Regions from separate parts of the Streptomyces mabaensis genome, predicted to be linked through region 3. Evidence: riboswitches for the same ligand, from Rfam matches in the RefSeq annotation. Region 3 holds a riboswitch; each other region holds the start of a gene.

Region 1 (7,794 bases), on a different contig from region 3:
CGGCCGCGGCTCCGGGCAGCTCACGCGGCGCGGGCAGCCACAGGTCGATGGGGCCGGAGAGTGCCGGGCGCCACCACAGCTGTTCTGGGTTCAGGTCGGGGACACCTCCGGTGAGTGCGACGGAGGCAAGAGCGATCGACCAGAGCCGTGAGGCGGTGCCCAGGTGGAGGGTGGAGGCGGCCACGCGCATCTGGTCGGTGCCGATCCGCTGCCCAACGGCCTGTACGTATGCCTTCAGCGCGTCGGCATCGGCGTACAGCTCGGTCAGCGGCAGAAACCCGTCGGGATCGGGCCGCTCGCCGCATGTCACGGCGAAGTACGGGCCGATGGCCGCGACCTGCTCCAGCGTGGCGGCGGTTCGGTTCACCATGTGCGTACCGTCCGGGTCAGGTCGTGGAAGGACCGCGTGCTGACGACGCTGCCGGCCCGGCGCAGGGTCAGGTTGCCGTGCTCGTCGGCGCTGATCTGGGCCTCGTCGCCCGGTGTGGCGTGCTGGACAGCCATGCCCTCCCGGGCCAGGGCGCGTTCCAGCAGGGGGCGCAGGACCGGCGGGGCGTCCACGGTGACCGTGGCGCGGGCGGCCCGGCGCAGCCCGAAGCTGCCTGAGAGCGGGTCGAAGGCGAGGTGGTCGGCGTCGAAGGCCGCGGCGACGGCCCCGCTGCTGACCAGGTCTTCGGGTGCTCCGGTGTGTACGTGGGAGGAGCGGTCGACCAGCCAGACCGCGTCGGCGACACGCAGCGCCAGTTCCAGATCGTGGGTACTGACCACGACCGTAAGGCCCTTCTCCCGGGCCAGGTCGCGCAGCAGCACGGTGAGTGCCACCCGCGAGGGCACGTCCAGGAAGGCGGTCGGCTCGTCCAGCAGGACGACGTCGGGCTCCTGGGCCAGCGCCCGGGCGGTGAGCACCCGCTGGCGTTCACCGTCGGAGAGCTCGGCGGCCGGCCGGTCGGCCAGGTGCTTGGCGTCCACCGCCTCCAGGGCCCATTGGACAGCATGCTCGTCGGCCGGTGCCAGACGTCCGGTGAACCCGGTGTGCGGATGACGGCCCAGGGCAACGAGCTCCCGTGCCGACAGCAGACCCGCGTCGACGCGGTCGGTGAGGACGACGGCGAGCCGCCGCGCGAGGGCCGCGGGTGACTCCCCGGCGATGGGCCGGCCGCCGATGCGCACGCCCCCGGCGAGGGGCGGCAGCAATCCGCACAGGGTGCGCAACAGGGTGGACTTGCCCGCGCCGTTGGGGCCGAGCAGCACGGTCAGTTCACCGGCCCGGGCCTCCAGTTCCAGGTCCTCCAGGACCGCACGCCGGGTGCCGCGTCCCCACGCGGCGCGGGTGCGATAGCCGACGGTGAGACCGTCGGTGCCGAGTCCGCCGGGGCGCGCGGTCGACCGTGCGGACGGGACGGGCCGCGCGGCCGAAGCTCCGGGTGCCACTGTCGTGTCGGTCATGAGGTCACCCCTTGCAGGCCGCGGCGGCTGCGGATCAGGAACGTGATGACGACGGGGGCGCCGAACAGCGAGGTGATCGCGTTCAGCGGCAATACCGCGTCCATACCGGGCGGCTGGCTCAGCAGCGCGCAGGCCAGGGCCAGGAACGCACCGGCGAGCATCGACGCGGGCACGAGCACCCGGTGGTCGGAGGTGCCCAGGGCGACGCGGGTCAGGTGCGGTACGGCCAGGCCGAGGAAGGCGACCGGGCCGCAGAACGCGGTGGCGGCCCCGGCCAGCAGCGACGTTCCCAGCAGCGCCAGGTCGCGGCTTCTGCGGACGTTCAGGCCCATGGTGCGGGCGTAGTCCTCGCCGAGCAGCAGCGCGTTGAGGCGCTTGGTGGTCAGCAGGGCGGCCGCCAGGCCCGCCCCGATCACCGGGAGCATCACCGCGAGGTCGGGCCAGGTAGTGGCGCTGAAACTGCCCAGTCCCCACATCACGAACTGCTGGGCGCGCTCGGGCCGGGCGTACACCAGCATGACGCTGACCACCGCGGTGGCCGCCGAGCCGATCATCACGCCGATGACCAGCAGGGTGACCGCCGAGCGGACCCAGCGCGACAGCAGCAGCACCAGCGCCAGCACACACCCGGCGCCGAGGGAAGCGGCCAGCACCACGCCGATGCGGCCCAGCCCCGCCAGGTCACCGGTGAAGCTCCCGGCCACACCGCCCGTACTGACCACCACGGCCGCCACCCCCATGCTTGCCCCCGAACTCACCCCGAGTGAGAACGGATCGGCCAGCGCGTTGCGGAACAGCGTCTGCATCTGCACGCCGGCCACGGCGAGGGCAGCGCCCACAGCGGTGGCCGTCAGCGCACGCGGCAGCCGCACCTCCTCGACGATGACGGCCCACCGCGGGTCGGCCCCCGCACTGCCGAACAGCACACGCACCACCTCCCCGACAGGCACCTGGTAGGAGCCGACGGCGACCGTCAGCACGAACAGAACTGCCGTGCCGACGGCCAGCCCGGAGACGACCAGGAGACGCCGACGCCCGGGCACCGGGCTTGCCGGGGCCGGGGCCGGGGCCGGGGCAGGCGTCACGGCTGTCCGCGTGGTCACGCGCGCGGCACCTTGGTGTAGAAGGTGAAGGTGTGGCCCGCGGCCTGGTCCGGGTGCAGGAGGGCGAACAGGTCGGCGAGGACGAGGTCCGGACGCAGGACGCCGCGCTCGTAGAAGTCGTTGCCGCCGCCGGGACCCAGCGCCTTGGTGTTCGTCCAGACCTCACCCGCGTTCACAGCGTTCAGCTTGGCGTAGCGACGGTCCGCCTTGACCGCGTCGGCAGTCGACTTCCACTGCTCGCCGACCAGCCACGTCGGCGCGTCGCCGCCCTTGGCGTACACGGCCTCGAAGTTCAACTGAAGGTTGCCTGTGCCCTTGTCGCCCGCCCACGGGTAGGTGCCACCGGCATCATTGATCAGCTTCCCGACGTAGCTGCCGCCGGAGGCCATGCTCCACGTGCCCTGGTACATCGTGCCCGGCAGCACCTTGACGGGCTTGCCCGCCGAGACGGACTTCGCGGCCTTGGCGGCGACCTTGCCGTAGTCGCTCTCGACGGTGTCGAACACCTCGCCCGCGCGCTTCTCGGCTCCGGTGAGTGCGGCCATGGCCTTGACCCACTCGGCGCGGCCGAGCGGGCTGGGCTCCAGCCACTCGGCGTTGGCGACGACGGCGATGCCCGCCTGCCGCAGCTTCGGGTACTGCGGGTCGTCGGTCCCCTGGGTCATCAGGACATCGGGCCTGGCGCCGATGACCTGCTCGGCGTTCAGGGTGTTGTCCTTGGCGTACTCGGCGACCTTGCCCGACGTCACCCGCTCACGGACCTCGGCGGAGCTGACGAACGCGCCGCTTGCCACACCGGTCAGGACATTCAGCGTGCCGGTCTCGGTCAGCAGCGGCAGGTGCGTGGTCGAGGCGGAGTACAGGCTCTTGACCGGAGTGGTGATCTGCTGGGCCTTGGCCAGGTCGCCGGACAGCTTCGGCTTGGGGGCCCCGCACTTGACCAGGACGTACGACTCGGGCTTGCCCTTGGGGTAGGGCTCCTTGACCGTGAGGACCTGGTAGCTCTTCTCGTACCGCAAGGTGAAGTTCTTCGCGTGCTCCACCGTGGACTTCACGGGGAAGTAGTCCTCGGCCGGATCGAAGTCGGAGATGCAGCCGGCCGCGGACCCCGAGGCCCGGGAATCCGCCGGCCGGGCGGAGTCGCCGTCGGCGCACGCGGCGAGGGTGAAACTCAGAGCGGCGATCAGCGCCGTAATGCCGGCAGGGCGTCGAAGAGGCGGGACTGGTCGTACGGACACGAGGGCTCCTGGGCATGCGTCGAAGCGCACCGGTCTTCCGGGTGCGTGGGAAAGGGAACGACCGAGGGGCGGTCGCACAGTCAGCGAGAGGGTGGGACGCCGAGCGTCGCCGGGAGGCCCTTCAGCGCTCCGACGGCAGGGTCCGAGCGACAAGCCGTCGCGTCCATCTCATACGGGCAGCCGGGAGTGGAAACTTCACACAAGCACGCGGGCACACGAGTGCCACCGTCCTCTCTCGGGGAAATCCGCCCCGGTATGGCGAGGTGCGACGGCGTGAGTCTCCTGACTCGGGATCGACGCTTCTCCGGCCTTCCCACCCCGACGGGGCGGTGGCTTCGGCGGAGTCGCTCCCCCTACACAGTGGCGGTACCGTGCCGGAATCTCACCGGCTTCCTCGTTCCGCCGTCGCTTGTCGGACGGAAGCATCCCAGAACGCACATGACCGCGCCAGCCCTTCGGCTGTGCCCCCCACCACATGGGGGGACGCGCAGGGGCGTGGTTCGGCGACGTCGGTCATGCGCAGGGTGGCTGACTAACAGTCGGGTCAGTCCTCCGTGATGACCGGGAAGCGGCGGGGCGCGATCAGCAGGAGGGCCAGCAGGGCCAGTACCGCCGCTGCCGCCGCGCCCAGGTAGACGTGGTCCACCGCCGTGTCGACCGCCCGGCGCAGCTGGTCCGCCGCTTCCGCGGTGAGGGAGGCGGGGTGTTCCAGGGCGTGCGCGACGCCGTCGAGGTCGGCGTCCGGCAGGCGGGCGGTGAGGGTGGCGTTGGCGACGGCGCCGAACAGCGCGGCGCCCACGCTCTGGCCGACCTGGCGGCAGAAGAGTACGGATGCGGTGGTGGTGCCGCGTTCCGACCAGCCCACCGTCGACTGGACGCCGACGATGAGCGGCAGTTGGAAGAGGCCGAGGGCGGCGCCGAGCAGCAGCATGATCAGGGCGGGCTGCCAGGGGGAGCCCGGGTAGGGCAGGAGGGGGAAGGCGAGGAGGATCACGGCGGCGAGTGAGATGCCGATGACCGCGGTGTTGCGGAAGCCGATGCGGGTGTAGACGTGCTGGCTGAGCGCGGCGGAGATGGGCCAGCTCAGGGTCATGATCGAAAGGACGAAGCCCGCGCCGATCGGGCCGAGGCCCAGGACCGACTGCGCGTACGTGGGCAGGAAGACGGTCGGCGCGACCATCAGCAGCCCCAGCGCGCCGAGGGCCAGGTTGACGGCGGCGATGGTGCGGCGGCGCCAGACCCAGCCGGGGATGACCGGATCCGCGGCCCGGCGCTCGACGACGACGGCCAGCGCCGCGAGGACCGCCGCCCCGGCGAGCAGGGTGAGCGAGGGCGCGGACAGCCAGGGCCAGGCGACGCCGCCCTGGACCAGGGCGGTCAGCAGCAGGCCGCCGCAGGCGAAGACGGTCAGTGCGCCGGCCCAGTCGATCCGGGGGCGGGCGGCCGGAGCCGTACGGGCGGTCTCCTTGAGGTGACGGGCGATCAGCCACATCGCCAACGCCCCGATCGGCAGGTTGATCAGGAAGATCCAGCGCCAGTGGGCGTACGCGGCGAGGAGCCCGCCGACCGCCGGTCCGGCCACCGCGGAGACGGCCCAGACGGTGGAGAGCCGGGCCTGGATCCTGGGGCGTTCCTTGAGGGGGTAGAGGTCGGCGGCGATCGTCTGGACCGTGCCCTGGATCGCGCCGCCGCCGAGTCCCTGGACCACCCGGAAGGCGATCAGGGCCGCCATGTTCCAGGCCACCGCGCACAGGACCGACCCGACGAGGAAGAGGGCGATGCCGGCGATGAGGACCGGCTTGCGGCCGAAGGTGTCGGAGAGCTTGCCGTACACGGGGAGGGTGACGGTGACGGCGAGGAGGTAGCCGGAGAAGAGCCAGGAGAAGACCGCGAACCCGCCGAGGTCGCCGACGATCTGGGGGACGGCGGTGGACACGATCGTGCCGTCGAGGGCGGCGAGCGCCATACCGAGCATCAGCGCCGCGACGACCGGCCTGCGCCGGCGGGCGGACTCCGGGGCGGACCGGGTGCCGGGCAGGGCTTCCGTACCGCCGCCGCTGCTGCCGCTCACCCGAATCCTTTCACCGTGCATCTATTTTCCTGGGACACCCTCTCATTCCCGGGCCGGGCCGCGGGAGGGGGCGGGGGTCCCCGAGACGGACTCCGCCCGACGGCGTACTCCCCCTAGGGGGACCTCCGCCCTTCGGGCCAGGGGCCGTTCGTACCGGTGGAGGAGGAGATGGCCGCGGACCGGTTCTTAACTGGTTCTTACGGGCCGCCTCACCCGGTGGGTGGGGCTAACCCCCGGGTGGATACGGAGATGCGCACCAGCGCGCCCGTACCCCTGTGCCGACCAGACTCGACCCAGTTGTTCCAGGCACGCACCACGACGTCGACCGAGGAGATTTACCGTGACTACGGCTGTGACCATTCCCAGGCACGAGGGCACTGGAGGGCCTACGGCCGTAGCCGCGCGGGCGCGGCAGGTCGTCAAGGCGTACGGGTCGGGGGAGACGCGGGTCGTCGCGCTCGACCATGTCGATGTGGACATCGCGCGGGGGCGGTTCACCGCGATCATGGGGCCGTCGGGTTCGGGCAAGTCGACCCTGATGCACTGCCTCGCCGGCCTCGACACCGTGACCTCGGGCGAGATCTACGTCGACGACACCGAGATCACCAAGCTCAAGGACAAGAAGCTCACGCAGCTGCGCCGGGACCGGATCGGCTTCATCTTCCAGGCGTTCAACCTGCTGCCGACGCTCAACGCGCTGGAGAACATCACGCTGCCGATGGACATCGCGGGCCGCAAGCCCGACGCCCAGTGGCTGAACCGGGTGGTGGAGACCGTCGGTCTCGCCGGGCGGCTGAAGCACCGGCCGACGCAGCTGTCCGGCGGTCAGCAGCAGCGGGTGGCGGTCGCCCGTGCGCTGGCGGCGCGGCCCGAGATCATCTTCGGTGACGAGCCGACCGGAAACCTCGACTCCCGGGCGGGCGCCGAAGTGCTCGGCTTCCTGCGGAAGTCGGTCGACGAGCTGGGGCAGACCATCGTGATGGTCACGCACGACCCGGTGGCGGCCTCGTACGCGGACCGGGTGCTGTATCTCGCGGACGGCCGGATCGTGGACGAGATGTTCAACCCGACGGCCGATCAGGTCCTCGACAGGATGAAGGACTTCGACGCGCGCGGGCGGACGTCATGACCGTACTCAAGACCTCGATGCGCAACTTCGTCGCGCACAAGGGGCGGATGGCGCTGTCCGCCGTCGCGGTCCTGCTGTCGGTGGCGTTCGTGTGCGGCACGCTCGTCTTCACCGACACGATGAACACGACGTTCGACAAGCTCTTCGCCGTCACCTCGGCCGATGTCACCGTCAGCCCGAAGTCCGCGAAGGAGGGCGAGGAGATCTCGCAGACCGGCCGGCCCGAGACGCTGCCCGCCTCGGTCGTGGCGAAGGTCGCCGAGGCCGACGGGGTGAAGGCTGCCGAGGGCGCGGTCGTCTCGATGAGCGTCACCGTCGTCAACAGCGACAACAAGAACATGGGCTCCACCACCGGCGCTCCCACGCTCGCCGGCAACTGGACCCGCAATGAACTGAAGTCGATGGAGATCACCTCCGGTCACGCGCCGCGCGGCCCCACCGAGGTGATGGTCGACGCCGACACGGCCGACAAGCACGGCCTGAAGCTCGGCGACGAGCTGCGCACTATCGCCGTCACCGGTGACATCCGGGCGAAGATCTCCGGGATCGCCACCTTCAAGGTGACCAACCCGGGTGCGGCCGTCGTCTACTTCGACACCGCCACCGCGCAGCGGGGGCTCCTCGGCGGGACGGACCTGTTCACCCATGTCGCCGTCACCGCGAACGACGGGGTCAGCGACGAGCAGCTGAAGCGGAACCTCGCCGCCTCGGTCGAGGGCCCGTACAAGCTCCAGACCTCGAAGGAGGCCGCGGACGCCAACCGCGCGGACGTCGGCTCGTTCCTCGACGTGATGAAGTACGTGATGC
Region 2 (7,794 bases), on a different contig from region 3:
CCTTCCGGTTTCTCCGGGACGCACCACGGCATAGGCCTGGTTGCGCGTCGCACGGAGGCCGCCACCGCGCCCGTAGAGCACGTCGGTCAGCGGCATTCGTACGTGGTAACAGGACACCGAGGACGGCACGTCCAGAATGCTCGGGGTGTCCAGGAAGAACGGAAGCTCCGCCGCCATGTAGTCGAAACAGACCTGCCGCTGTTCCTCGGTGATGGACTGTCCGTCGTCGAGTTTGGTGCCGAGGAAGAACTCGGCCATCTCCTCGCAGCCCTTCCGGAATTCATCGTCCGTTTCGATGAAATGGCGGACGCGTCGGTGGAGGAGTTGATAGACGCGGTTTCCGGAGAACTCCGAAAGCGCCCTCACCCGGGTGTCCCCGAGTGGGGGGCCGGCCTCCTCTACGCCCCGCAGCATCCGTCGGCGTACGGCCTTGATCTCCTTGGCCGCGCGGCGGGCCGCGTGCTCCTGGGTGTAGCCGAAGGAGGCGAACATCCGGTCCACGTGGAGATCGGCATAGACGAAATCGACCTGGGCGAAGCGGGAGTTCGCCCAGCGGGCGAGAGAGGTGATGCGCTCCGCGCTGAAGTAACTGTTGCCCGGGCTTACGCCGATGAGTACGTGGTCGCCCTCGTCCCAGATGCTGCGGCAGGCGGGGGTGAAGGGCAGAACTTCGAATGAGTCAGCTGTGATCGTCACTTTTGTGATCGCCCTTGAGGCCGCTTGTCCCTGGGAGCCCTGCGCTCCTGGTGTGGCGGCAACGGCATGAAGTTATCGGTCGTCGGCGGAGCGTGACAAGAGCGTCATGAGATTGGCTGGAATTGAGCTTGTGGGCGATTCTGTGTCACTTCCGCATTACGGAACGGTAATTGAATTCATGCCTTTGTGCCGCCCGGGATGTCGCCGCTCTCGCGCGCCGCCGCCATGTCCGTCAGCTCGGCGAGCGCCTCCTCCAGCCACTCCAGCCAGAACTTCTCCAGCGCGACCCCGCCGTGCAGCACCAGACGGCGCAACCGGTCCTCGTCCGCGTTCCGGCCCGGCGGGAAGTCGCGCTCCTCGATGGCCGCGTACGTCGCCGACTGCCTGCGGTGCAGGGCGAGATGCCGCCGCACCTCGGCCTCCAGCCCGTCGGCCCCGACCACCGCCGCGGCGCGCAGCCGCAGCAGCAGCGGGTCCCGGATGGGCTTCGGGTCCTGGCTCTCGCCGACCCAGCGGGCGAGTTCCGCGCGGCCCGTGGGCAGTACCTCGAACTCCTTCTTCTGCCCGCGTGCGGGCTGCTCGGAGGGGAGGGCCCGGATCAGGCCGGCCTGCTCCAGCTTGCCCAGCTCCCGGTAGATCTGCTGATGCGTGGCCGACCAGAAGTACCCGATGGACCGGTCGAACCTGCGGGTCAGCTCCAGCCCCGACGACGGCTTTTCGAGCAGGGCGGTGAGGATCGCGTGCGGGAGTGACATGGAGGCATCTTAGGTACCGCGCGCTCAGGGCCGGTCCGGCGGATCAGGGCCCGACAGGCCCCGGCAGGTCCGGCGGGTGCGGGCCGATCAGGTCCCCCGTACCGCCGTCGCCCAGCCACCGAGCTCCTCCGGGGTGCGCGGCCCGGCGTCCGTCCCGCCGAGCAGTCCGTGCGCCCGCAGCACCTCCGCGGCCGCCATACCCCACGGCCGGCGCAGCCGGGCGGCGTCCAGCAGCCCCTGGTCGGCGAGCACTTCGGCGACGGGCCCGGTGTGCAGCCCGTCCGGGGCCAGCACCGCCGCGTCGTCCGCCCAGCGCAGCGCGAGGTCCACGTCGTGCGTCGCCATGACGACGGTGGTGCCGAGTTCGCGCAGCCGCTCCAGCACCTCCAGCAGCCGTTCCTGGCCGTGCGGGTCCAGACCGGCCGTGGGCTCGTCGAGGATCAGCACCCGCGGCCGCATCGCCACGGCGCCCGCGATCGCCGCCCGCTTGCGCTGCCCGTACGACAGCAGGTGCGTCGGCCGGTCCCGCAGGGCCACGATGTCCAGGGCCTCCAGCGCCTCCGCCACCCGGTCGCGTACCTCGGCCTCCGGCAGGCCAAGGTTCATCGGACCGAACGAGACGTCCTGGCCGACCGAGGCGGCGAACAGCTGGTCGTCCGGGTCCTGCACCACCAGCTGAACGGTCGTCCGCAGCCGGGTCAGTCCGGCCCGGTCGTACGCCACGGGCGCACCCTCCAGCCGCAGTTCGCCCGACGCGCAGTGCAGTCCGCCGCTCAGCAGCCGCAGCAGCGTGGTCTTGCCACTGCCGTTGCGGCCGAGCAGGGCCAGCGAACGGCCCTCGCGGATCCCGAAGTCGACGCCGCTCAGTACGGCCGGGCCGTCCTGGTAGGCATAACCAGCCGCGAGGAGCTCCACGACGGGCGCCCCCACGGCGGGCCGTGCGGACGCTGTGGTCACTCTGGTCACAGGGAGAGCCTTTCGAGTACGAGCGTGAGGGCGGTGACCCCCGCCAGCAGCGCGCCGCTCGCGGCCAGGAACCGCCAGGAGAGCACCGCCGGCGGGACCAGGACGCGCAGGGTGCCGTCGTAGCCGCGGCCCGCCAGCCCCGACTGAAGGCGCTCCGCCCGGTCGAAGGCCCGGACGAAAGCCGTCGCGCCCAAGCCGGCGAGCGAACGCCAGGTGGCCGCCCTGGTGGTGTGGCCCAGCCGGGCGGCCTGCGCCTGGCGTATCCGGGTGATGGCGTCCAGGAGCAGAAAACTGATCCGGTACATCACCAGGGCGACGTCCACCACGGGCGCGGGGACGCCCGCGCGTACCAGCCGCGGCAGCACATCGGAGACGGGAGTGGTGAAGGCGAACAGCAGCACGCCGAGCGAGGCCGCCGAGGTCCGCAGCAGCAACTGCCCGGCGTGCGCCGCGCCTTCGGGTGCGAGGGTCACGAGGCCGCCCGTACCGCCGACCTGGAACAGCAGCGGTACCGCGCCGGTGACGCAGAACCCGAGCGGAATGCGGTACGCCCGCCACAGCTGGCGGGGCGCGACCCCGGCCGGGCCGAGCAGCACGGCGAGCGTGGCGGCGCCGACGATCACCGCACCCGGCCAGGGCGGCAGGCAGACCGCCGAAACGGTCAGCCCGAGACCGAGGACGGCCTTTTCCAGCGGATGGCGGCGGCGCCAGCGACTGCTGTGCGCCGCCGCGTCGATCGGCAGCATCCGCCGGTTACGACGTCGGGCCGGCGGGCCGGCGGGCGGGCTGCTCGCCCGGCTCCCCGGCCGTGGCTGCCGCCGCTCCCGTGGCTGCCGCCGCGCGGGCTTCGCCCTGCTTGCGGCCCTTGCGCAGCCCGAAGTAGTAGGCCAGTACGCCCGCGCCGAGCGCCGCCTGCAAGGAGAACAGCGCCGACTCGATCTCACCGGACGGCGGCTCGTACAGCGGGGTGAACCACGGCTCGTAGTCCGGCTGGATCTCGGTGATGGCGGCCTCCGCCTGCCCGTCGGCTCCGGCGAACGGCTCCTCCTTGCCGTCCCCGAGGCCGAGCGCGAGCGGCAGTACGGCGAGTGCGGCCACGATGAGCAGCAGCAGTGAGTTGATCTTCGCGTTCCGGCTCATCAGGCCACGGCCCCCTTCTTCTGCCCGGGCTTCTTCTGCCCGGGCTGCGCGCCCTGGAGCAGGACCCCGAGCCGTGTCAGCTCGCCCTTGCTCGACTGGATCAGCAGCCGCATGACGAGCACGGTCAGCAGACCCTCGCTGACCGCCAGCGGAATCTGGGTCACGGCGAAGATCCCGCCGAACTTGGCCAGTGCGCCCAGGAGTCCGGTCGCCGGGTCGGGGAAGGCGAGCGCCAGCTGCACGCTGGTGACGCAGTACGTGCTCAGGTCGGCCACGAAGGCACCGAAGAACACGCTGACCATCAGCGGCACGTCGAAGCGCCGCAGCAGCCGGTACACCCCGTAACCCGCCCAGGGCCCCGCGATGGCCATCGAGAAGACGTTGGCCCCCAGCGTGGTGAGTCCGCCGTGGGCCAGCAGCAGGGCCTGGAACAGCAGGGTGATGGTGCCCAGCACCGCCATGATCGGCGGTCTGAACAGGATCGCACCCAGACCGGTTCCGGTGGGGTGGGAGCAACTGCCCGTGACGGAGGGCAGTTTGAGCGCGGACAGAACGAACGTGAAGGCGCCGGAGGCACCGAGCAGCAGGGTGCTCTCGGGGTTGGCCCTGACCTCACGGGTCAGGGCCCTGACTCCGTGGACGACGAACGGAGCTGACGCGGCGCCCCAGGCGGCCGCGTGCAGCGGGGGCAGAAACCCCTCGGCTATATGCATGGTTGGGTAGACCCTCTCCAGCACCTCGTGGATGGACAACGCGCCCTGGCCGGTCTCCTGGCTGACGGGGGGTCCTGGGGTCCACCCCGGACTGGCAATGTGCCGTCCGACTCCGCCTTCCCGGACTCCGCGGTCTCCCGCGGTGGTCCAGTGGCTCCCCGGAGGGTGGAGTCGGACTACCCGATCACAGTGGCGAGGGCCGCACCGGTACCGCACCGGTTTCCCGAACACCAAGGCCCTGTGACCTTAGTGGGCGTGACGACCTGCGACAACCCGCGCACGGGCGCACGACAAGGGCGCGCCTGACGGGGATCGGGTCAAACATTCACGTGTTCACATGTCCAGATGATCATGCGTTCAGGCGTTCACGGGATCACGCGCCGAGGTGTGGCTGACGGGTCCGCTGTCGCGCGTCGCTCAGCATTCGATGACGTTGACGGCGAGGCCGCCGCGGGCGGTCTCCTTGTACTTGACCTTCATGTCCGCGCCGGTCTCCTTCATGGTCTTGATGACCTTGTCGAGGGAGACCTTGTGGCTGCCGTCGCCGCGCATCGCCATCCGCGCCGCGGTGACCGCCTTGACCGCCGCCATGCCGTTGCGTTCGATGCACGGGATCTGCACCAGGCCGCCGACCGGGTCGCAGGTCAGGCCCAGGTTGTGCTCCATGCCGATCTCCGCGGCGTTCTCCACCTGCTCCGGGGTGCCGCCCAGCACCTCCGCCAGCGCGCCGGCCGCCATCGAACAGGCCGAGCCGACCTCACCCTGGCAGCCCACCTCGGCACCCGAGATGGAGGCGTTCTCCTTGAACAGCATGCCGATGGCGCCCGCGGCGAGCAGGAACCGCACCACGCCGTCCTCATCGGCGCCGGGCACGAAGTTCATGTAGTAGTGCAGGACGGCCGGGATGATCCCGGCGGCGCCGTTGGTCGGGGCGGTCACCACCCGGCCGCCGGCCGCGTTCTCCTCGTTCACGGCCATCGCATACAGGGTGATCCACTCCATCGCGAGGGCGGTCGGGTCGCCCTCGGCGCGCAGCTTGCGGGCCGTGGTGGCCGCCCGGCGGCGGACCTTCAGCCCGCCGGGCAGGATGCCCTCGCGGGACATGCCGCGTGCCACGCACGCCTGCATGACCCGCCAGATCTCCAGCAGGCCCTCGCGGATCTCCTCCTCGGTGCGCCAGGACTTCTCGTTCTCCAGCATCAGCGCGGAGATGGACAGACCGGTCTCCGAGGCCAGCCGCAGCAGCTCGTCACCGGTGCGGAAGGGGTACTTCAGCACGGTGTCGTCGAGCTTGATCCGGTCCTCGCCCACCGCGTCCTCGTCGACGACGAAGCCGCCGCCCACCGAGTAGTACGTCTTCTCCAGCAGTGGTGTGCCCGACGCGTCGTACGCGAACAGGGTCATGCCGTTCGCGTGGTACGGGAGGGAGCGGCGGCGGTGCAGGATCAGCTGGTTCGGCTCGTCGAACTCGATCTCGTGCGCCGCGCCGATCTCCGCGCCCAGCAGGCGGAGCCGGCCGGTCTGCCGGATCCGTTCGACCTCGTCGTCCGCCGTCTCGACGTTCACCGTGCGGGGCGAGTGGCCCTCCAGGCCCAGCAGCACCGCCTTCGGGGTGCCGTGACCATGCCCGGTGGCGCCCAGCGAGCCGAACAGCTCCGCCCGCACCGCGGCGGTCTGCGCGAGCAGACCGTCCTTCTTCAGCCGGCCGACGAACATCCGCGCCGCCCGCATCGGACCGACCGTGTGCGACGAAGACGGACCGATACCGATGGAGAAAAGATCGAAGACGGAGATGGCCACGGTGGCGGACTCCCTTGTCTGCTCGTGGTGGGCGGTGCGGGTGCGGGTGCGGTGCGGTAAGGAGTGTTTGTAGAAGACGAGCCTAACGCGAATGGGTGACGGGCATGCCTCGGCCGAGTGTCGGGGAGGTACCGCTGTCCGTCCGGTCATACGAATGGCCCGGCCTGTGGACAACTCAGGCCGGGCCATCGCGTCGCCGCCCTACGGTGAATCCGTCAGATCAACGGGCTCGTGCGGGGCTCATGGCGACGGGGGTCGAGCAATGTCACCGATTCACAGTGACGGGTACAGCGGGTGCTTGGCGGCGAGGGCCGTGACGCGGGCCTTGAGGGAGGTGCTGTCGTATGACGGCTTGAGTGCTTCGGCGATGATGTCGGCGACTTCGGTGAAGTCCTCGGTGCCGAATCCGCGGGTGGCCAGGGCCGGCGTGCCGATCCGCAGGCCGGAGGTGACCATCGGCGGCCGGGGGTCGTTCGGGATGGCGTTGCGGTTGACCGTGATGCCCAGTTCGTGGAGCCGGTCCTCGGCCTGCTGGCCGTCCAGTTCGGAGTTGCGCAGGTCGACGAGCACCAGGTGGACGTCCGTGCCGCCGGTCAGGACGGAGACGCCGTGCTCGGTGACGTCGGGCTGTACCAGGCGCTCGGCGAGGATCCGGGCGCCGTCCAGGGTGCGCTGCTGGCGCTCCTTGAACTCGTCGGACGCGGCGACCTTGAAGGAGACCGCCTTGGCCGCGATGACGTGTTCCAGGGGGCCGCCCTGCTGGCCGGGGAAGACCGCGGAGTTGATCTTCTTGGCCAGTTCCTGGGTGGAGAGGATCACGCCGCCGCGTGGGCCGCCGAGGGTCTTGTGGGTGGTGGTGGTGACCACGTGGGCGTGCGGTACCGGGTTGGGGTGCAGGCCCGCGGCCACCAGGCCGGCGAAGTGGGCCATGTCCACCATCAGGTAGGCGCCGACCTCGTCGGCGATCCGGCGGAAGGCGGCGAAGTCCAGCCGGCGCGGGTAGGCGGACCAGCCGGCGACGATCAGCTTCGGCCGGGATTCCTTGGCCAGCCGTTCGACCTCGGCCATGTCGACCTGTCCGGTGGTCTCCTCGACGTGGTAGGCGACCACGTTGTAGAGCTTGCCGGAGAAGTTGATCTTCATGCCGTGGGTCAGGTGCCCGCCGTGGGCCAGGTTCAGACCCATGATCGTGTCGCCCGGCTTCAGCAGCGCGAACATCGCGGCCGCGTTGGCCTGGGCGCCGGAGTGGGGCTGGACATTGGCGTGCTCGGCGCCGAACAGTGCCTTGATGCGGTCGATCGCGATCTGCTCGACCACGTCGACGTGCTCGCAGCCGCCGTAGTAGCGGCGGCCGGGGTAGCCCTCGGCGTACTTGTTCGTCAGAACGGAGCCCTGGGCCTCCATGACCGCGACCGGAGCGAAGTTCTCCGAAGCGATCATTTCGAGGGTGGACTGCTGACGGTGGAGCTCGGCGTCGACAGCGGCGGCGACGTCCGGGTCCAGCTCATGGAGGGAGGTGTTCAGAAGCGACTTCGAAGACATCACGGTCCCTGGGGGTCTCAGTTGCCGGAGAGGGCGGCGTACTCGTCGGCGGAGAGCAGATCGTCCGGCGCGTCGGAGACGCGCACCTTGAACAGCCATCCCTCCTCGTACGGGGCGGTGTTCACGAGCGACGGGTCGTCAACGACGTTCTGGTTGATCTCGGTGACCTCACCGGAGACGGG
Region 3 (7,794 bases):
CATCTCGATGAGCGGCCGGCCCCCCGCGGCCACCGCCATCCGGGAGGCCGCCGCCGCGATCGCCGAATCGTGGTTGAGGATGGACAGGATCACGGTCTCCAGCAGCACGCACTCGCCGAAGGTGCCCTCGACCCGCAGGACCGGCGAGCCGGGGAAGTACACCTCGCCCTCCGGATAGCCCCAGATGTCCCCGCTGAACCGGTAGTCCGCCAGCCAGTCCAGCGTGGGCGCGTCCACGACGGCGTGCTCCCGCAGGAACTCCAGGACCCCGTTGTCGAAGCGGAAGTTCTCCACGGCGTCCAGGACCCGGCCGATGCCTGCGACGACTCCGTAGCGACGCCCCTCGGGCAGCCGGCGGGTGAAGACCTCGAAGACGGAGCGGCGGTCGGCGGTGCCCGCCTTCAGTGCCGCCCGCAACATCGTGAGCTCGTACTGGTCGGTGAAGAGCGCGGTCGACGGAACGTCCACCGGCAGGCCCAGGTCCGCAGTGTTCATGACGAGAATGCTACTCCACATCTCGTCAGAGTGACGAGATGTGCGAGCCGTTTGTGCGATGGACCCCTCCCAGTGGCAGCATGGGACAAGTGAGTGTTGCTCCCGTAGAGATCGAACGCACCGAATCGGCCGAGGAAACCTTCGCGGTACCCGAGCCCGACGTCCCGTGGGTCACACTCGTCCACAACGACCCGGTCAACCTCATGAGCTACGTGACCTACGTCTTCCAGGCCTACTTCGGCTATCCCAAGGACAAGGCGCACAAGCTCATGCTGGACGTCCACCACAAGGGCCGGGCGGTCGTCTCGAGCGGCTCCCGCGAGGAGATGGAGCGCGACGTGCAGGCGATGCACGGGTACGGCCTCTGGGCGACCCTCTCGCAGGACCGCGGCTGATGGCGGCACACCCCGGCACCTTCGTGCCACTGAAGGGCGGCGGCGCGGCCGTGGCCCTCGACGAGGTCGAGATCTCGATCCTGCGCTCCCTGGCCGTCCAGCTGCTCGAACTGATCGGCCCCGGCGACGCGCCCGCGGAGGGCGAGGACCCGCTGGCCGCGCTCTTCGCCGAGGGCCCGAGCGAGCCGCCGTCCGACCCGGCGCTGGCCCGCCTCTTCCCCGACGCGTACGCGGGCCCGGACGCGTACGCCGGCCCCGACGCGGCCGGATCGGCCGACTCGCCAGGCTCGCCCGGCTCGTGGGCCGACGAGGAGCTGCGCGCCCGCTCCGCCGAGTTCCGCCGCTTCACGGAGAACGACCTGCGCGCCCGCAAGCGCGACGACGCCCTCGCGATGGTCCGCACCCTGGACGCGCTCAGCGCGGGCGGCGACGGCGGGGCGGTACTGGAACTGACCGAGGGTGAATCGCGGCAGTGGCTCGGCGCCCTGAACGACCTGCGGCTGGCCATCGGCGCCCGGCTGGAGGTCACCGACGAGGACGAGAGCGGCGAGCTGTACCGGCTGCCGGACGACGATCCGCGCAAGCCGATGGTGATGGCGTACCTCTGGCTCGGCGGCCTCCAGGAAACCCTCGTCGAAACCCTGATGTCCTGATTTCGCAGGCTTCTGTTCGCTCAACGGACGCTCAAATCCGGATAACGATCACGTTACCGTGATCACTTCTTTTGCTGCGCCTGAGGACTTTTGTCCGCTTCTTCCTGTGGTGTGCATCACATCCGACCCTGTGGATCACCGAGGCGAGCGTGATAGATCTTCACGACCGCTGACGGGACGCCACCCATGTCCCGCAGGGGTGCTTGGCCGGCTGATCGCCGGCGTGCAACTCCATCCACATCCGGGGGGATCGAGGACCCGATCCGTAGCCAACAACGGCACGGACCGGCATGGAGAAAGGGCGCACCACCATGACCTCAGTGCAGGTCGACAAGCATCACGACGGCAATGAGGCCGCGGGCGGCACTCCCGAAGAGGGATACGAGCGCGGACTCGGCAGCCGCCAGGTCCAGATGATCGCGATCGGCGGCGCCATCGGCGTCGGCCTGTTCATGGGCGCAGGCGCCAACATCGCCAAGGCCGGGCCCAGCATCATCCTCATGTACGCCCTCGCGGGCGTCGTGATCTTCTTCATCATGCGGGCACTCGGCGAGCTGCTCCTCTACCGGCCGGTCTCGGGCTCTTTCGCGGAGTACGCCCGCGAGTTCCTCGGCCCGTTCTTCGGCTACGTCACCGGCTGGACCTACTGGCTCATGTGGGTCGTCACCGGCATGGCCGAGCTGACCGCAGCGGCCATCTACATGCACTTCTGGTTCCCCGAAATCCCGCAATGGGTCAGCGCCCTGGTCTTCCTGGTGGTGCTCTTCGGCGTCAACCTGATCTCGGTCAAGATCTTCGGCGAGGTCGAGTTCTGGTTCTCGATGGTCAAGGTCACCGCGATCATCGGCATGATCGTGATCGGTCTCGGCGTCCTCACGCTCGGCTTCTCCGACGCGGGTGACACCGCCGCCGCCTCCAACCTCTGGGCGCACGGCGGCATCTTCCCGAACGGCATCGGCTCCAGCCTGATGACCCTCCAGGGCGTCATGTTCGCCTACCTCGCCGTCGAGCTCGTCGGTGTCACGGCGGGCGAGTCCGAGAACCCGGAGAAGACGCTCCCCAAGGCCATCAACACGCTGCCCTGGCGGATCATCGTCTTCTACGTCGGCGCGCTGCTCGTCATCCTCGCCGTGGTCAAGTGGACCGAGTTCTCGGCGGGCCAGAGCCCGTTCGTCCACGCCTTCGAGAAGATCGGCATCCCGCTCGCCGCCGGCATCGTCAACTTCGTGGTGCTGACCGCGGCGCTGTCGTCCTGCAACTCGGGCATGTACTCCACCGGCCGCATGCTGCGCGACCTCGCCGCCAACAGCGAGGCGCCCAAGGCCTTCGGCAAGCTCAACGCGCGCCGGACCCCGGCCGTCGGCATCGCCGTCTCCGTCGCCCTCATGGGCATCGGCGTCATCCTCAACTACGTCGTCCCGGAGAAGGCCTTCGTGTACGTCGTCTCGGTGGCCACCGCCGCCGGCATCTGGACCTGGATGATGATCCTGGTCAGCCACATCCGCTACCGCCGCGCGGTGGACGCCGGCCGGCTCCCGGCCTCCTCGTTCCCGGCGCCGGGCGGCGCGAAGTTCAGCTGGGTCGCGCTGGTCTTCCTGGTCTTCGTGACCGGCATGATCGCGTACGACAAGGACGCGCGCGTCTCCCTGATCGTGGCGGCCGTCTGGGCGGTCGGCCTGGCCATCGGCTGGGCGGTCCTGAAGAGCCGCAACCCGCAGATCGCGAAGCGCACGCCGGAATACGAGAGCGTCTCGAAGTAACGCCTCTGCGTCTCACCAGATGGCCTCCGGATCTCAGATCCGGGGGCCGTCTGCTTATCCTCGTGCTCATGCTCACCATCACCCAGGCCCTGTACGACGCCATCGTCGCCCACGCCCGTGAGGACCACCCCGACGAGGCGTGCGGCGTCGTCGCCGGCCCGGCGGGCACCGGGCGGCCCGAGCGGTTCATCCCGATGCTGAACGCCGCGCGCTCGCCCACGTTCTACGAGTTCGACTCGGCCGACCTGCTGAAGCTCTACCGGGAGATGGACGACCGGGACGAGGAGCCGGTGGTCGTCTACCACTCGCACACCGCGACGGAGGCGTACCCGTCCCGCACGGACATCTCGTACGCCAACGAGCCGGGCGCCCACTATGTGCTGGTGTCCACCGCCGACACGGACGAGGCCGGGCCCTTCCAGTTCCGCTCGTTCCGCATCGTGGACGGCGTGATCACGGAGGAAGACGTCAAGGTGGTGGAGACGTACTGAGGGGGTGTCCGGCCGATCAGGCCGGATCAGCGAGCGGCGCCTGGTGCGTGCAGCTGCAAGGCGGCCGGATTCGGCCATAGCGGAGCTATGGCCGGAGTCGGCCAACGCCGCAGATGTGCGTGCCAGGCGACGGGAGCCCGGCATGATCGGCTGGACACCCCCTAAGGGCCGTCTGCCACACTGAGCGCCGACAACAAGGCGGCAGGACCCAGGAAGCCGGTGTGAATCCGGCACGGTCCCGCCACTGTGACCAGGCCGCCCGCCACCTCGACCCGTTCGAACCGGCCGGCCCGGAAGCCAGGAACTGACCTGCCGCCTTCAGCACCGACCAGGGGACGCGGAAATCCCCCGGAGGAGGCACAGCCATGTCCTGGCACCGGCGCACCGCTCTCACAGCGGCCCTGCTGCTCCCGCTCCCGCTCCTGCTCACCGCCTGCGGTACGAGCCCCGGCCCCGGCGGGCAGCCCGCCGCGAAGGCCGCCGGCTTCCCGTACACGGTCACCAACTGCGGTACGACCACGACGTTCAAGGCCCCGCCGAAGCGGGCCGTCACCATGAACCAGCACGTCACCGAGGTGATGCTGGAACTGGGCCTCGCCAAGTCCCTGGCCGGGACCGCGTACCTCGACGACAAGGTGCTCCCGGAGTACGAGCGGGAGTACCGGGCCACCCCGGTGCTGGCCAAGGAGTACCCGTCGTACGAGAAGCTCCTCGCGGCCAACCCCGACTTCGTCTACGGCGGTTACGCGAGCGCCTTCGCGGCGAACGAGGGCCGCAGCCGCGAGGCCCTGGGCAAGAGCGGCATCGCCACCCGCCTGAACGTGGAGAACTGCACCCCGGGCAGCACCTCCCTGAACGACCTCTACCAGGAGGTCCGCGAGGTGGGCCGCACGTTCGGCGTCGCGGCCCGCGCGGACGAGTGGGTCCGCGAGGCGAAGACGGTGACGGCCGCGACGGCGGCGGACCTGAAGGGCATCACACCGGTCCCGGTGTTCGTCTATGACAGCGGCGACAAGACGGCGTTCACGGCGGGCGGCAAGGGCATCGGCAACGAGATCATCACCCGGGCCGGCGGCACGAACGTCTTCGCCGACCTCGACAAGCCCTTCGGTGACGCGTCGTGGGAGAACGTCGTGGCGCGCAAGCCGGAGGTCGTCGTGATCTACGACTACGGCTCGACCACGGTGGCCCAGAAGAAGCAGCGCCTCCTCAACGACCCGGTCCTGGCGGACGTCCCGGCCATCAGGAACAAGCGCTTCGCGGTCCTGCCGCTGTCGGACGCGGTCCTGGGAGTCCGAGCCCCGGCGGCGATAGCGAAACTGGCGTCCCAACTCCACCCGGAGCAGGCGAAGTAGGCCAAGGTGACACCCCCCGAAGACCCCACCCCGCGCCACGCCCCGGCGCCGAAACCCCCAAGCCCCGCCGAGCCGCAAGCCGACCCCCGGCCCGCGCCGGGGCCGCGCCGCGAAGCGGGCGCAGAGCCCGCGGGGCCGGCCCCGACCGCCGGCCGCGGAGCGGCGGCGGAAGCTGCCGCTCCGGCTGCGCCCGCAGCGGCAGCCCCGGGCCCGCGCCTTGGAGCGGCCGCGGAGCCCGTGGGGACGGCCCCGGCCGCCAGCCGCGGAGCGGTGGCGGAACCCGACATCCCGGCCGTGCCCGGAGCGGCTGCCCCGGGCCCGCGCCGCGGAGCGGGCGCCGAGCCCGCGGGGTCCGCTCCGGCCGCCGACCGGTCCTCGCGCCGCGAGGCAGGAGTGGTCCCTGCGGCACCGGCCGTGCCTGGTCCGCGGGCGGCGGCAGCGGAACCAGAGGTTCCGGCTGCACGTGACCGCGAAGCGGCGGCGGGAGCCGACATCCCGGCCGCGCCGGGCCCTCGCCGCGGAGCGGGCGCGGAGCCCGCGAGGTCGGCCGCGACCGCCGGCCGCGGAGCGGCGGCGGAAGCTTCCGCTCCGGCTGCGCCCGCAGCGGCAGCCCCGGGCCCGCGCCGCGGAGCGGGCGCGGAGCCCGCGGGGACGGCCCCGGCCGCCAGCCGCGGAGCGGTGGCGGAACCCGACATCCCGGCCGTGCCCGGAGCGGCTGCCCCGGGCCCGCGCCGCGGAGCGGGCGCCGAGCCCGCGGGGTCCGCTCCGGCCGCCGACCGGTCCTCGCGCCGCGAGGCAGGAGTGGTCCCTGCGGCACCGGCCGTGCCTGGTCCGCGGGCGGCGGCAGCGGAACCAGAGGTTCCGGCTGCACGTGACCGCGAAGCGGCGGCGGGAGCCGACATCCCGGCCGCGCCGGGCCCTCGCCGCGGAGCGGGCGCGGAGCCCGCGAGGTCGGCCGCGACCGCCGGCCGCGGAGCGGCGGCGGAAGCTTCCGCTCCGGCCGCGCCCCGCGCGGCCGTTCCGGCCTCGCGTCGCGGAGGCGGCGGCCCGGAGCCCGCTGGGGCGGCCTCGCGGCCCGGCGCGGGTGCTGGGCCCCGCGAAGCGGACCCGCGCCGCGAGGCCGGGCGGGCGCGGTTGCGGTACGGCGTGGTCGTTGGCGGGCTCGCTCTCGCCCTCGTCGCCGCCTCGCTCGGCGGGCTCCTGCTCGGTTCCGTGCGGATTCCGGCCGGCCACCTGGCCGACATCCTCACCGGCACCGCCGGCCCCGGCCCCTTCCGCACCATCGTCCTCGACGTCCGGCTGCCCCGCGTCCTCCTCGGCGCCGTCGTCGGCGCCGGGCTCGCCGTCATCGGGACCGTCCTGCAGGCGCTCGTCCGCAACCCCCTCGCCGACCCCTTCCTGCTCGGCGTCTCCTCCGGCGCCTCCGCCGGCGCCGTGGCCGTCATCGTCCTCGGCGTCGGCGCCGGGATCGCCACCACCGTGGCGATCCCCACCGCCGCCTTCGCCGGCGCCCTCGCCTCCCTCGTCCTCGTCTACACCCTGGCCCGCGGCGGCGGCACGCTCACCACCGGGCGTCTCGTCCTCGCCGGGGTCGCCGTCTCGTACATCCTCTCCGCGCTGACCAGCCTGCTCCTGGTCACCTCCGCCCGCGCCGACCGCCTCCAGGAGGTCCTGTACTGGACCCTCGGCGGACTCGGCAGCGCCCGCTGGGACAGCCTCGCGTTCCCGGCCGCCGTCCTCACCGCCGGCACCGTGCTGCTGCTCGCCCTCGCCCGCCCCCTCGACCTGCTCCTGCTCGGCGAGGAGGGCGCGACCGTCCTCGGCCTGGACACCGCCCGCTTCCGGGCCGCCGTCTTCGTCCTGGCGACCCTGCTCACCGGCGTCCTGGTCGCCTTCAGCGGAGCCATCGGTTTCGTCGGGCTGATGGTGCCGCACGCCGCCCGGATGGCCGTCGGCGCCGGGCACCGCGCCCTGCTGCCCGTCGTCGCGCTCGCAGGGGCCGCGTTCCTGGTCCTGGCCGACCTCGCCGCACGTACCGTCGCGGCCCCGCAGGACATCCCGGTCGGCGTACTGACCGCCCTCACCGGCGGGCCGTTCTTCCTGTGGATGCTGCGCCGCCGCCCCGAAGGAGCCCCCGCGTGACGATGCTCCGTACCGAGTCCCTCTCATACGACACGGCCGGCGGCCACCGCCTCCTCGACTCCGTCGACCTGACCGCCGCCCCCGGCGAGACCGTCGGCATCGTCGGCCCCAACGGCAGCGGCAAGACCACCCTGCTGCGCTGCGTGTACGGCGCGCTGCGCCCCACCCGCGGCCGGGTCCTCCTCGACGGGGACGACCTGCGCGCCCTGCCGCCGAAGGCCCGCGCGCGCAAGATCGGCTGCGTCCCCCAGGACGGGCACGCCGGCTTCGAGCTGACCGTGCGCGACATCGTCGCGATGGGCCGCTCCCCGCACAAACGTTTCTGGGAGCCGGACACCGCCTCCGACCACGGTCTCGTACACGACGCCCTGACCCGCGTCGGCATCCGCGCCCTCGCCGACCGCGCCTTCACCGCCCTCTCCGGCGGCGAACGGCAGCGCGCCCTGGTCGCCCGGGCCCTCGTCCAGCAGCCCGCCCTCGTCGTGCTCGACGAGCCGACCAAC
Region 4 (7,794 bases), on a different contig from region 3:
GACCAGCCCGCGCGTCGGTGAACCGGACGGCCCGGCGGGGACGTAACCGCCGTCGAGCGCGTGCAGGACGTTGCCGATCTCGTCGGTCGTACGGGCCAGCCGCGGCACCACCTCCTCGCACGCGAAACCCAGCACGGCCACGGCAGAAGGGAGTTCGTCACCGAGGACCTCATCGACCAGCCCGGCCACCGCCGAGACGTCCCAGCCGCGCTCCTCCATCCCCTCCGCGAGCCGCCGGCACAGTTGCTCCAGCAGGTCGATCGCGTCGGCGCCGGTACGCGCCGGCCCGTCGACCAGCGCGGTCAGTTCCACCGGCACCTTCACGGCCGCGCCCGGCTCACCGAGCAGTGCCTTCTCCTCCAGCCCGAAGTGCTCGGCGAGAGCCGCCCTGAGCCCCGGCAGCGCGTTCGCCGTCCCGCCCCACACCTGCGAGGCCCGCAGCACCGCCAGGACCAGGTTGACCCGGGCCTCGGCCTCGGGGCCACCGCCCAGGATGTGCAGGCCGTCGCGGATCTGGACGTCCTTGATCTCGCAGAGGTAGCCGTCGATGTGCATGACGAACTCGTTGAAGTCGCCGTCGTCCGGCTGCTCGTCGACATGCAGGTCGTGGTGGAGCTCGGCGGCCTTGACCAGCGTCCAGATCTGCGCGCGGACGGCCGGCGCCTTCACCGGGTCGAGGTCGCTGACGAGCGCGTACTCGTCGAGCAGCTGCTCCAGCTTGGCCAGGTCGCCGTACGTGTCGGCGCGCGCCATCGGCGGCACCAGATGGTCCACGACCGTGGCGTGGCCGCGGCGCTTGGCCTGCGTGCCCTCGCCCGGGTCGTTGACGATGAACGGGTAGATCAGCGGCAGTTCGCCCAGGACGGCGTCGGGGCCGCAGCCCGCCGACAGTCCGAGGCCCTTGCCCGGCAGCCACTCCATGGTGCCGTGCTTGCCCATGTGGACGATCGCGTCGGCGCCGAATGAATTGTCCAGCCAGCGGTACGCCGCCATGTAGTGGTGCGAGGGCGGCATGTCCGGGTCGTGGTAGATCGCGATCGGGTTCTCCCCGAAGCCACGCGGCGGCTGGATCATCACCACGACATTCCCGAACTGCAGGGACGCCAGCACGATGTCGTCGCCGTCCACGTACAACTGGCCCGGCGGCTCGCCCCAGTGCTCCAGCATGCCGTCGCGCAGGCCGGGCTCCAGCCGGTCGAACCAGGCCCGGTAGTCGGCGAGCGGCACGCGCGCCGGCGCGGCCGCGAGCTGCTCCTCCGTCAGCCACTCCACGTCGTGACCGCCGGCGTTGATCAGCCGGTGGATCAGCTCGTCGCCGTTGTCCGGGTGGCCTTCGACCAGGTAACCGGCGTCACGCAGGGCGTCCAGCACCCGTACCGCGGACGCGGGTGTGTCCAGCCCCACCGCGTTGCCGACGCGCGAGTGCTTGGTCGGGTAGGCGGTGAAGACAAGCGCGAGCTTCTTCTCGCCGTTGGGCTTGTGCTTCAACGCGGCGTGGCGTACGGCGATCCCGGCGACCCGCGCGGCCCGTTCGGGGTCGGCGACGTACACCGGTACGTCGTCGGGACCCTGCTCCTTGAAGGAGAAGGGGACCGTGATGAGCCGCCCGTCGAACTCGGGGATCGCGACCTGCATCGCGGCGTCCATGGGGGAGAGGGCCGCGTCCGACTCGTCCCACGCGGCGCGCGAGGACGTCAGGCACAGGCCCTGCAGTACGGGTACGTCGAGGTCGGCGAGCGCGCCGATGTCCCAGGCCTCGTCGTCGCCGCCGGCGGAGGCGTCCGAAGCGCGCGTCCCGCCCGCCGCCAGGACGGTGGCGATCAGCGCGTCGGCCCGGCCCAGCAGCTCGTACAGTTCGGGTTCGGCGCCGCGCAGTGAACCGCAGTACACGGGCAGGGCGTTGGCGCCCTTCGCCTCGATCGCGTCGCACAGCGTGTCGACGAAGGCCGTGTTCCCGGAGAGCTGGTGCGCCCGGTAGAAGAGCACGCCGACGGTCGGCCGCCCCGCCACCTGCGCACGCTCACCGTGCAGCCCCCACTCGGGCATCCTCCGCGGCTCCTCGCTGTGCCTGGTCTGCGCGCCTCCGGCGCGGCCGTGCCCGGCGAGCAGCACGTCCTCGGTCAGGAACCGGGCCAGCTGGACCAGGTTCGCCGGGCCGCCCTCGACGAGATACCGCAGCGCCTCCGCGACGGCGCCCGCGTGCACCGACGACTCGGCCATCAGTTCCGCGTCCGGTACGGCCTCGCCGCCCAGCAGAACGGTCGGGATCCCGGCCGCCTTCAGCGCGGCGAGACCGTCCTCCCAGGCCCGCTTGCCGCCCAGCAGCCGTACGACGGCCACCGAGGAACCCTCGATCAGCGCGGGCAGCTCGGCCGCGACGTCGATCCGGGTCGGGTTGCCGATGCGGTACGGCGCGCCGGAGGCCCGGGCCGCCAGCAGGTCCGTATCGGCGGTGGACAGCAACAGCACGGTGCTCATGGCGCTCCAGGTGCGATGAAGGGAAGTCCTGACGGTGCGCCCGACTCGATCAGCCGCAGCAGCGCACCCGTGTCCGCGTGTTCTTCGATCAGATCGCCCAGCAGGTCCAGCTGCTCCTCGCGCAGCGTCCCGAACGACGTGTCCGGCGCGGGTACGAAGCGGCGTCCCGCGGCGGCGGCCACCTCCCGCAGGAACGCGCGCCGGAAGCCGTCGCTCTCCAGCGATCCGTGCCAGTGGGTGCCCCAGACGTCGCCGGCCCGGCAGCCGTCCAGGAAGGGGGTGCCGCCGAGAACTTCGGCCACCCCGTGGTGGATCTCGTATCCCTCGACGGGCTCGCCGAGCGCCTCCCCGACGGGCCGGGCGAGCGTCTTCTCGACGGCGAACCGGACCCGGACCGGCAGCAGTCCGAGCCCCGGGACGTGGCCCGCCCGTGACTCGACCTCGTCCTCGATGTGTGCGCCGAGCAGCTGGAAGCCGCCGCAGATGCCCAGTACGGGCCGGCCCTCGGCGGCGCGCCGCGCGATCGCCTCCGCGAGACCGCGCTCCCGCAGCCACTCCAGCGCCCGGACGGTGCCGCGCGTTCCCGGCACCACCACCAGGTCGGCGTCGGCGAGTTCCTCGGCGCGGTCCACGAACCGCACGACGACGCCGGGCTCGGCGGCCAGCGCGTCGACGTCCGTGAAGTTGGACATCAGCGGCACCGCGCACACCGCGACCCGCAGCACGTCCTCGCCGACCGGCGGGGCGACGACGGACTCGCGTACGGCGCCCCGTAGCGAGACCCGCAGCCCGTCCTCCTCGTCGATGCCGAGCCCGTGCCGGAACGGCAGCACACCGTACGTCTGACGTCCGGTCAGCCCCCGGAGCATCTCCAGGCCGGGCTCCAGCAGTGACACATCGCCGCGGAACTTGTTGACGAGGTAGCCCGCGATCAGCGACTGGTCCTCGGCGCTCAACAAGGCGGTCGTGCCGAAGAAGGAGGCGAAGACGCCCCCGCGGTCGATGTCTCCCACCACGACCACCGGGAAGTCCGCCGCCCGGGCGATGCCCATGTTGACGATGTCCGTACGCCGCAGGTTGATCTCGGCAGGACTGCCGGCCCCCTCACAGATCACGGCGTCATACGTGCCCCGCAGTTCCTCCAGGCACGCCGTGACGGTCCCGAGAAGTGCCTCCTGCCGGCCGCCATGCAGCGTTTTTCCGGGGGACACTGCGTCTGATTGCGGCTCCGCCGCGGGCCCAGGCCCCCCGAAGAACCCACGCGCGCTCATCTCACCCACCGGCTTCCCCATCAGCACCACCTGGCTGCTGCGGTCGCTGCCGGGCTTGAGCAGTACGGGATTCATCAGCGCGCTCGGCTCGACCCGTGCCGCCTGGGCCTGCATCGCCTGGGCCCGCCCGATCTCCGCGCCCTCGCGCGTGACGAACGAGTTCAGCGACATGTTCTGCGCCTTGAAGGGCGCGACCTTCACCCCGGTGCGTACCAGCCACCGGCAGATCCCGGCCGTGACAACGCTCTTGCCGGCGTCCGACGTAGTGCCGGCGACCAGCAGTCCACCCCCGCGCGTGCGGTTCATGCGGTCCTCCTCCGTCCAGCGATCAGCCGGCCGGCGACGAGCCGGCCCGCGACGCACACCCCCAGGGCCACCCCGGTGACCACGCGCGACAGCTTCACGGCGCGGTCGATGTCGGCCACCTCGACCGGCCGGCCACCGGCGTTCAGCACCGGCCGGTGTTCGACGCGGCCGGCGTACGAGAGGGTGCCGCCGAGCCGTACGCCCAGCGCTCCGGCGAACGAGGCCTCCACCGGCCCGGCGTTGGGGCTCGGGTGTTTTGCCGCGTCCTGCCGCCAGGCCCGTACCGCCCCCCGGCGGTCGGGCCCGGCCAGTACGGCGGCGGCCGCGGTCAGCCGGGAGCCCGGCCCGCCCGCCACGTCGTCGAGCCGGGCCGAGGCCCAGCCGTACCGCAGGTACCGGGGTGACTTGTGCCCGACCATGGCGTCCAGGGTGTTCACCGCGCGGAACGCGAGCAGGCCGGGGACGCCCGCGACGGCGCCCCACACCAGGGCCCCCACCACCGCGTCGGAGGTGTTCTCGGCGACGGACTCCACGACGGCGCGGGCGATCTGACGGCCGTCCAGGGACTGCGGGTCGCGCCCGCACAGACGGGGCAGCCGTTCCCGGGCGACGTCGAGGTCGCCGGCCGCCAGCGCGCCGCCGATGGCCCGGGCCTCGCGGCCCAGCGACGTCCCGCCCACCACGGCCCAGGTCGCCGCGGCGGTCAGCGCGGCATGGGCGGCGGGACGGGAGCGTACGGCGCGGGCGGCCAGCGCGCCGGCGGCGGCCGCGCCCCCGGCGCACACCACGGCGTGCAGCGCGCCCCACCCGCGGTGGTCATGCCACAGGACCTTCTCGACGGCGGTGGCGGCCCGCCCGAACGCGGCGACCGGATGCCCGCGGCGGGGATCGCCGAGGACGAGGTCGCCGAGCAGGCCGGCGGTCACGCCGTATGCACATACGCGATCGGCACGCATGGGTTCAGCCGGCCGATACGCCTAGGCCCTGTCCGGGCGATCTTCTCGGGCCCGCGGCGCCAGCTACGGCACCTCGCCGCGTTGTCGGAGTAGCCCAAGTACATCCAGTACGAGGGCGATCCTCCGCCTTGCGATGCACCGCATCTGACGCCGCGGGCTGATCCTCAAAGATCGCCCGGACAGGACCTCGGCGGGACCCCGTACTCGTACTCACATGGACAACTGAACCGCAGCCCGGCATGGCGAAAGTCCTCACTCAGGGTCCGCGCCCTGGTTCGACGTGACCGGCGGTGAGAGTCTCCTGGCTCCCGGATCGGCAACTCCCCCGGCCTTCCAGCCCGTACGCACGGGCCGTGACTTCCGGTGTGGGGGAGTGCTCCCCGGTGACAGTGGCGGGACCGCGCCGGATTCGCACCGGACTTCCTCTCCTGCCGCCGTTTGGCTCCGGAAGTCCACCACGCCCCGCGAACGCCCGTCAACTCGCCGTTGACCTGCGGCGGGACAGTGTGCGAAGCCCCACACCGGCGGGAACGCGAACGCCCCCGGCAGGAGTCCGTGAGGGACCCGCCGGGGGCGGTCGGCTTGCCGGTGCGGTCGGCTGCCGGGTTGGGTCAGACGACGATCAGATAGATCCCGTACGCCACCGCCGCCGCGCAGAGCGCGAAGCAGGCGTACGCGCCGGTGCGGGCCAGGGCCGCGGCGCCGGCGGAGCCTCCCTGCGCGGTGGCGGACTCCTGCTTGGAGAGGCCGACGATGCCGAGGGTGAACAGGCCCACCAGGGCGACGGTGGCCGTGAGGCTGACTCCGAAGACGGAGCCGAGAGCTGCCCAGTCGATCTTCATACTGCTGATTCCTTCACTCGTCGAGTGCGTCGAGCGCGTCGAGCTGGTCAGACGGTCGCGGGCTGCGGCGGTTCGGGGGACGCGGGCGCCGGGGCGGGGATGGTGGCCTTCAGTTCGCCGGTGGTGGCGGTGGTGACGCCGGCCGGCGGCGGGGTGACGGCGGCCATCGCGGCGGTCACGACGCCCGCGGGCTCGCCGTCGGCGCCGGTCTCGTTGACGTTGGTGTGGTCGACGACCTGGCGGCGGGAGACCAGCCAGATCGCGAGGCAGGAGCTGACGAGGAAGACCGCGACGGCGGCGACACCCCAGTTGCCCTGCCTGGTGACGAGCTCCGCGCCCGCCGCGACAAGGCCGGCCGCCGGCAGGGTCAGGCCCCAGGCGATGAACATGCGGGTCGCGGTGGACCAGCGGACCACACCGCCCTTGCGTCCGAGACCGGAGCCCATCACCGCGCCGGAGCACGAGTGGGTGGTGGAGAGGGAGAAGCCGAGGTTCGAGGAGGCCAGGATGACGCTCGCCGCGCTGGTCTGGGCGGCGAAGCCCTGCTGCGGCTGGAGGTCGGTGAGACCCTTGCCCATGGTGCGGATGATGCGCCAGCCACCGAGGTAGGTGCCGAGGGCGATCGCGACACCGGCCGAGAGGATGACCCACAGAGGCGGGTTCGAGCCGGGGGCGAGAGCGCCGCCGGCGACCAGGGCGAGGGTGATGATGCCCATGGTCTTCTGCGCGTCGTTGGTGCCGTGCGCCAGCGAGACGAGGCCCGCGGAGCTGATCTGGCCGACGCGGTAGCCCTTGGCCGACGCCTTCTCGTTGGTCTTGCTGCTCAGTTTGTACGTGAGCCGGGTGGCGAGCATCGCGGCGACACCGGCGACCAGCGGGGCGGCGATCGCGGGGATCAGCACCTTGGTGACGACGACGTCGCCGTTGACTCCGCCGAAGCCGACCGAGGCGACGGTGGCGCCGACCAGGCCGCCCATCAGGGCGTGCGAGGAACTGGACGGCAGGCCGACCAACCAGGTCAGCAGATTCCACAGGATGGCGCCGACGAGCGCCGCGAAAATGACTTCGGGCCTGATGCCCTCTTCGTTGACGAGTCCGCTGGAGATCGTCTTGGCGACTTCCACCGAGAGGAAAGCGCCGACGAGGTTGAGCACGGCGGACATGGCCACCGCCGTCTTGGGCTTGAGAGCGCCGGTCGAGATGGTCGTCGCCATCGCGTTGGCTGTGTCGTGGAAACCGTTCGTGAAATCGAACACGAGGGCGGTGACGATCACAATCCCAAGCAGAATCATGGCCTCATGTGCCATCAGGGGTCATCCGTTTCCGTATGCGGCTGGCGGCCTGAGAAAAGCCGAGGCGTCCATACGTCTCGGCTCTGGCCGAACGTACGTTGACTTGGTGAACGGAAGATGAACTGACACGGGACCCCAGGTAACCTGACCTGCGGGTTACCAAGCCACTACGGAGAGCCCCCGCTAGGTCGCGACCTGTTCGGCCTGGTGGATGGCGCCGGCGGCATTGATCAGCCCGATGTGGCTGAAGGCCTGGGGATAGTTGCCGAGCGCCTCTCCGGTGGCTGAGGAGACCTCTTCGGCAAGGAGACCGACATCGTTGGCATGATCGAGGGCGGTCTCGAAAACGTCTCGCGCACGGGTCGCTTCACCGATCAGGGCCAGAGCGTGAGCGAGCCAGAACGTGCACAGGAGGAACGATCCTTCCTCGGCCGCGATGTCGTCGCTGAGGTAGCGGCGTACCAGGCCGTGGGCATCGGTGAGCCGGGCCGCGATCGCCTCCACGGTGGAGCGGACGCGGGCGTCGTGGCCCGGGAGGAATCCGACGAGCGGAAGCATGAGCGCCGAGGCGTCGAGCTCGTCACTTTCGAATGACTGGGTGAATGCGCCCAGGCGGGCGTTCCATCCGCGGGTTTCGATGGCCGTGCGG

What was found. Region 3 has a riboswitch for cobalamin ahead of ACWV17_RS18185 (ABC transporter substrate-binding protein). Riboswitches for the same ligand answer to the same signal wherever they lie in the genome.
Region 1: another riboswitch for cobalamin. It lies ahead of ACWV17_RS07545 (ABC transporter substrate-binding protein); the one in region 3 lies ahead of ACWV17_RS18185 (ABC transporter substrate-binding protein).
Region 2: another riboswitch for cobalamin. It lies ahead of ACWV17_RS20510 (energy-coupling factor ABC transporter permease); the one in region 3 lies ahead of ACWV17_RS18185 (ABC transporter substrate-binding protein).
Region 4: another riboswitch for cobalamin. It lies ahead of ACWV17_RS21210 (cobalamin biosynthesis protein); the one in region 3 lies ahead of ACWV17_RS18185 (ABC transporter substrate-binding protein).

The regions. Positions count from the first base shown of each region.
Region 1 is NZ_JBSOPZ010000006.1:136,248-144,041, reverse strand. It holds gene ACWV17_RS07560 ((2Fe-2S)-binding protein) at 1-370, opposite strand, end outside; gene ACWV17_RS07555 (ABC transporter ATP-binding protein) at 364-1,446, opposite strand; gene ACWV17_RS07550 (FecCD family ABC transporter permease) at 1,443-2,549, opposite strand; gene ACWV17_RS07545 (ABC transporter substrate-binding protein) at 2,546-3,787, opposite strand; cobalamin riboswitch at 4,041-4,229, opposite strand; gene ACWV17_RS07540 (MDR family MFS transporter) at 4,332-5,879, opposite strand; gene ACWV17_RS07535 (ABC transporter ATP-binding protein) at 6,199-6,987, shown strand; gene ACWV17_RS07530 (ABC transporter permease) at 6,984-7,794, shown strand, end outside.
Region 2 is NZ_JBSOPZ010000022.1:36,749-44,542, reverse strand. It holds gene ACWV17_RS20535 (tRNA-dependent cyclodipeptide synthase) at 1-696, opposite strand, end outside; gene ACWV17_RS20530 (PadR family transcriptional regulator) at 873-1,451, opposite strand; gene ACWV17_RS20525 (energy-coupling factor ABC transporter ATP-binding protein) at 1,539-2,408, opposite strand; gene cbiQ (cobalt ECF transporter T component CbiQ) at 2,414-3,163, opposite strand; gene ACWV17_RS20515 (energy-coupling factor ABC transporter substrate-binding protein) at 3,171-3,557, opposite strand; gene ACWV17_RS20510 (energy-coupling factor ABC transporter permease) at 3,557-4,270, opposite strand; cobalamin riboswitch at 4,301-4,520, opposite strand; gene ACWV17_RS20505 (L-serine ammonia-lyase) at 4,688-6,070, opposite strand; gene glyA (serine hydroxymethyltransferase) at 6,344-7,612, opposite strand; gene gcvH (glycine cleavage system protein GcvH) at 7,630-7,794, opposite strand, start outside.
Region 3 is NZ_JBSOPZ010000018.1:121,130-128,923, forward strand. It holds gene ACWV17_RS18160 (nicotinate phosphoribosyltransferase) at 1-495, opposite strand, end outside; gene clpS (ATP-dependent Clp protease adapter ClpS) at 576-890, shown strand; gene ACWV17_RS18170 (DUF2017 domain-containing protein) at 890-1,543, shown strand; gene ACWV17_RS18175 (amino acid permease) at 1,855-3,303, shown strand; gene ACWV17_RS18180 (Mov34/MPN/PAD-1 family protein) at 3,372-3,794, shown strand; cobalamin riboswitch at 3,981-4,121, shown strand; gene ACWV17_RS18185 (ABC transporter substrate-binding protein) at 4,160-5,149, shown strand; gene ACWV17_RS18190 (FecCD family ABC transporter permease) at 6,296-7,291, shown strand; gene ACWV17_RS18195 (ABC transporter ATP-binding protein) at 7,288-7,794, shown strand, end outside.
Region 4 is NZ_JBSOPZ010000023.1:65,357-73,150, reverse strand. It holds gene cobN (cobaltochelatase subunit CobN) at 1-2,478, opposite strand, end outside; gene ACWV17_RS21215 (cobyric acid synthase) at 2,475-4,055, opposite strand; gene ACWV17_RS21210 (cobalamin biosynthesis protein) at 4,052-5,011, opposite strand; cobalamin riboswitch at 5,306-5,437, opposite strand; gene ACWV17_RS21205 (hypothetical protein) at 5,623-5,853, opposite strand; gene ACWV17_RS21200 (anion permease) at 5,901-7,145, opposite strand; gene ACWV17_RS21195 (glycoside hydrolase family 15 protein) at 7,329-7,794, opposite strand, start outside.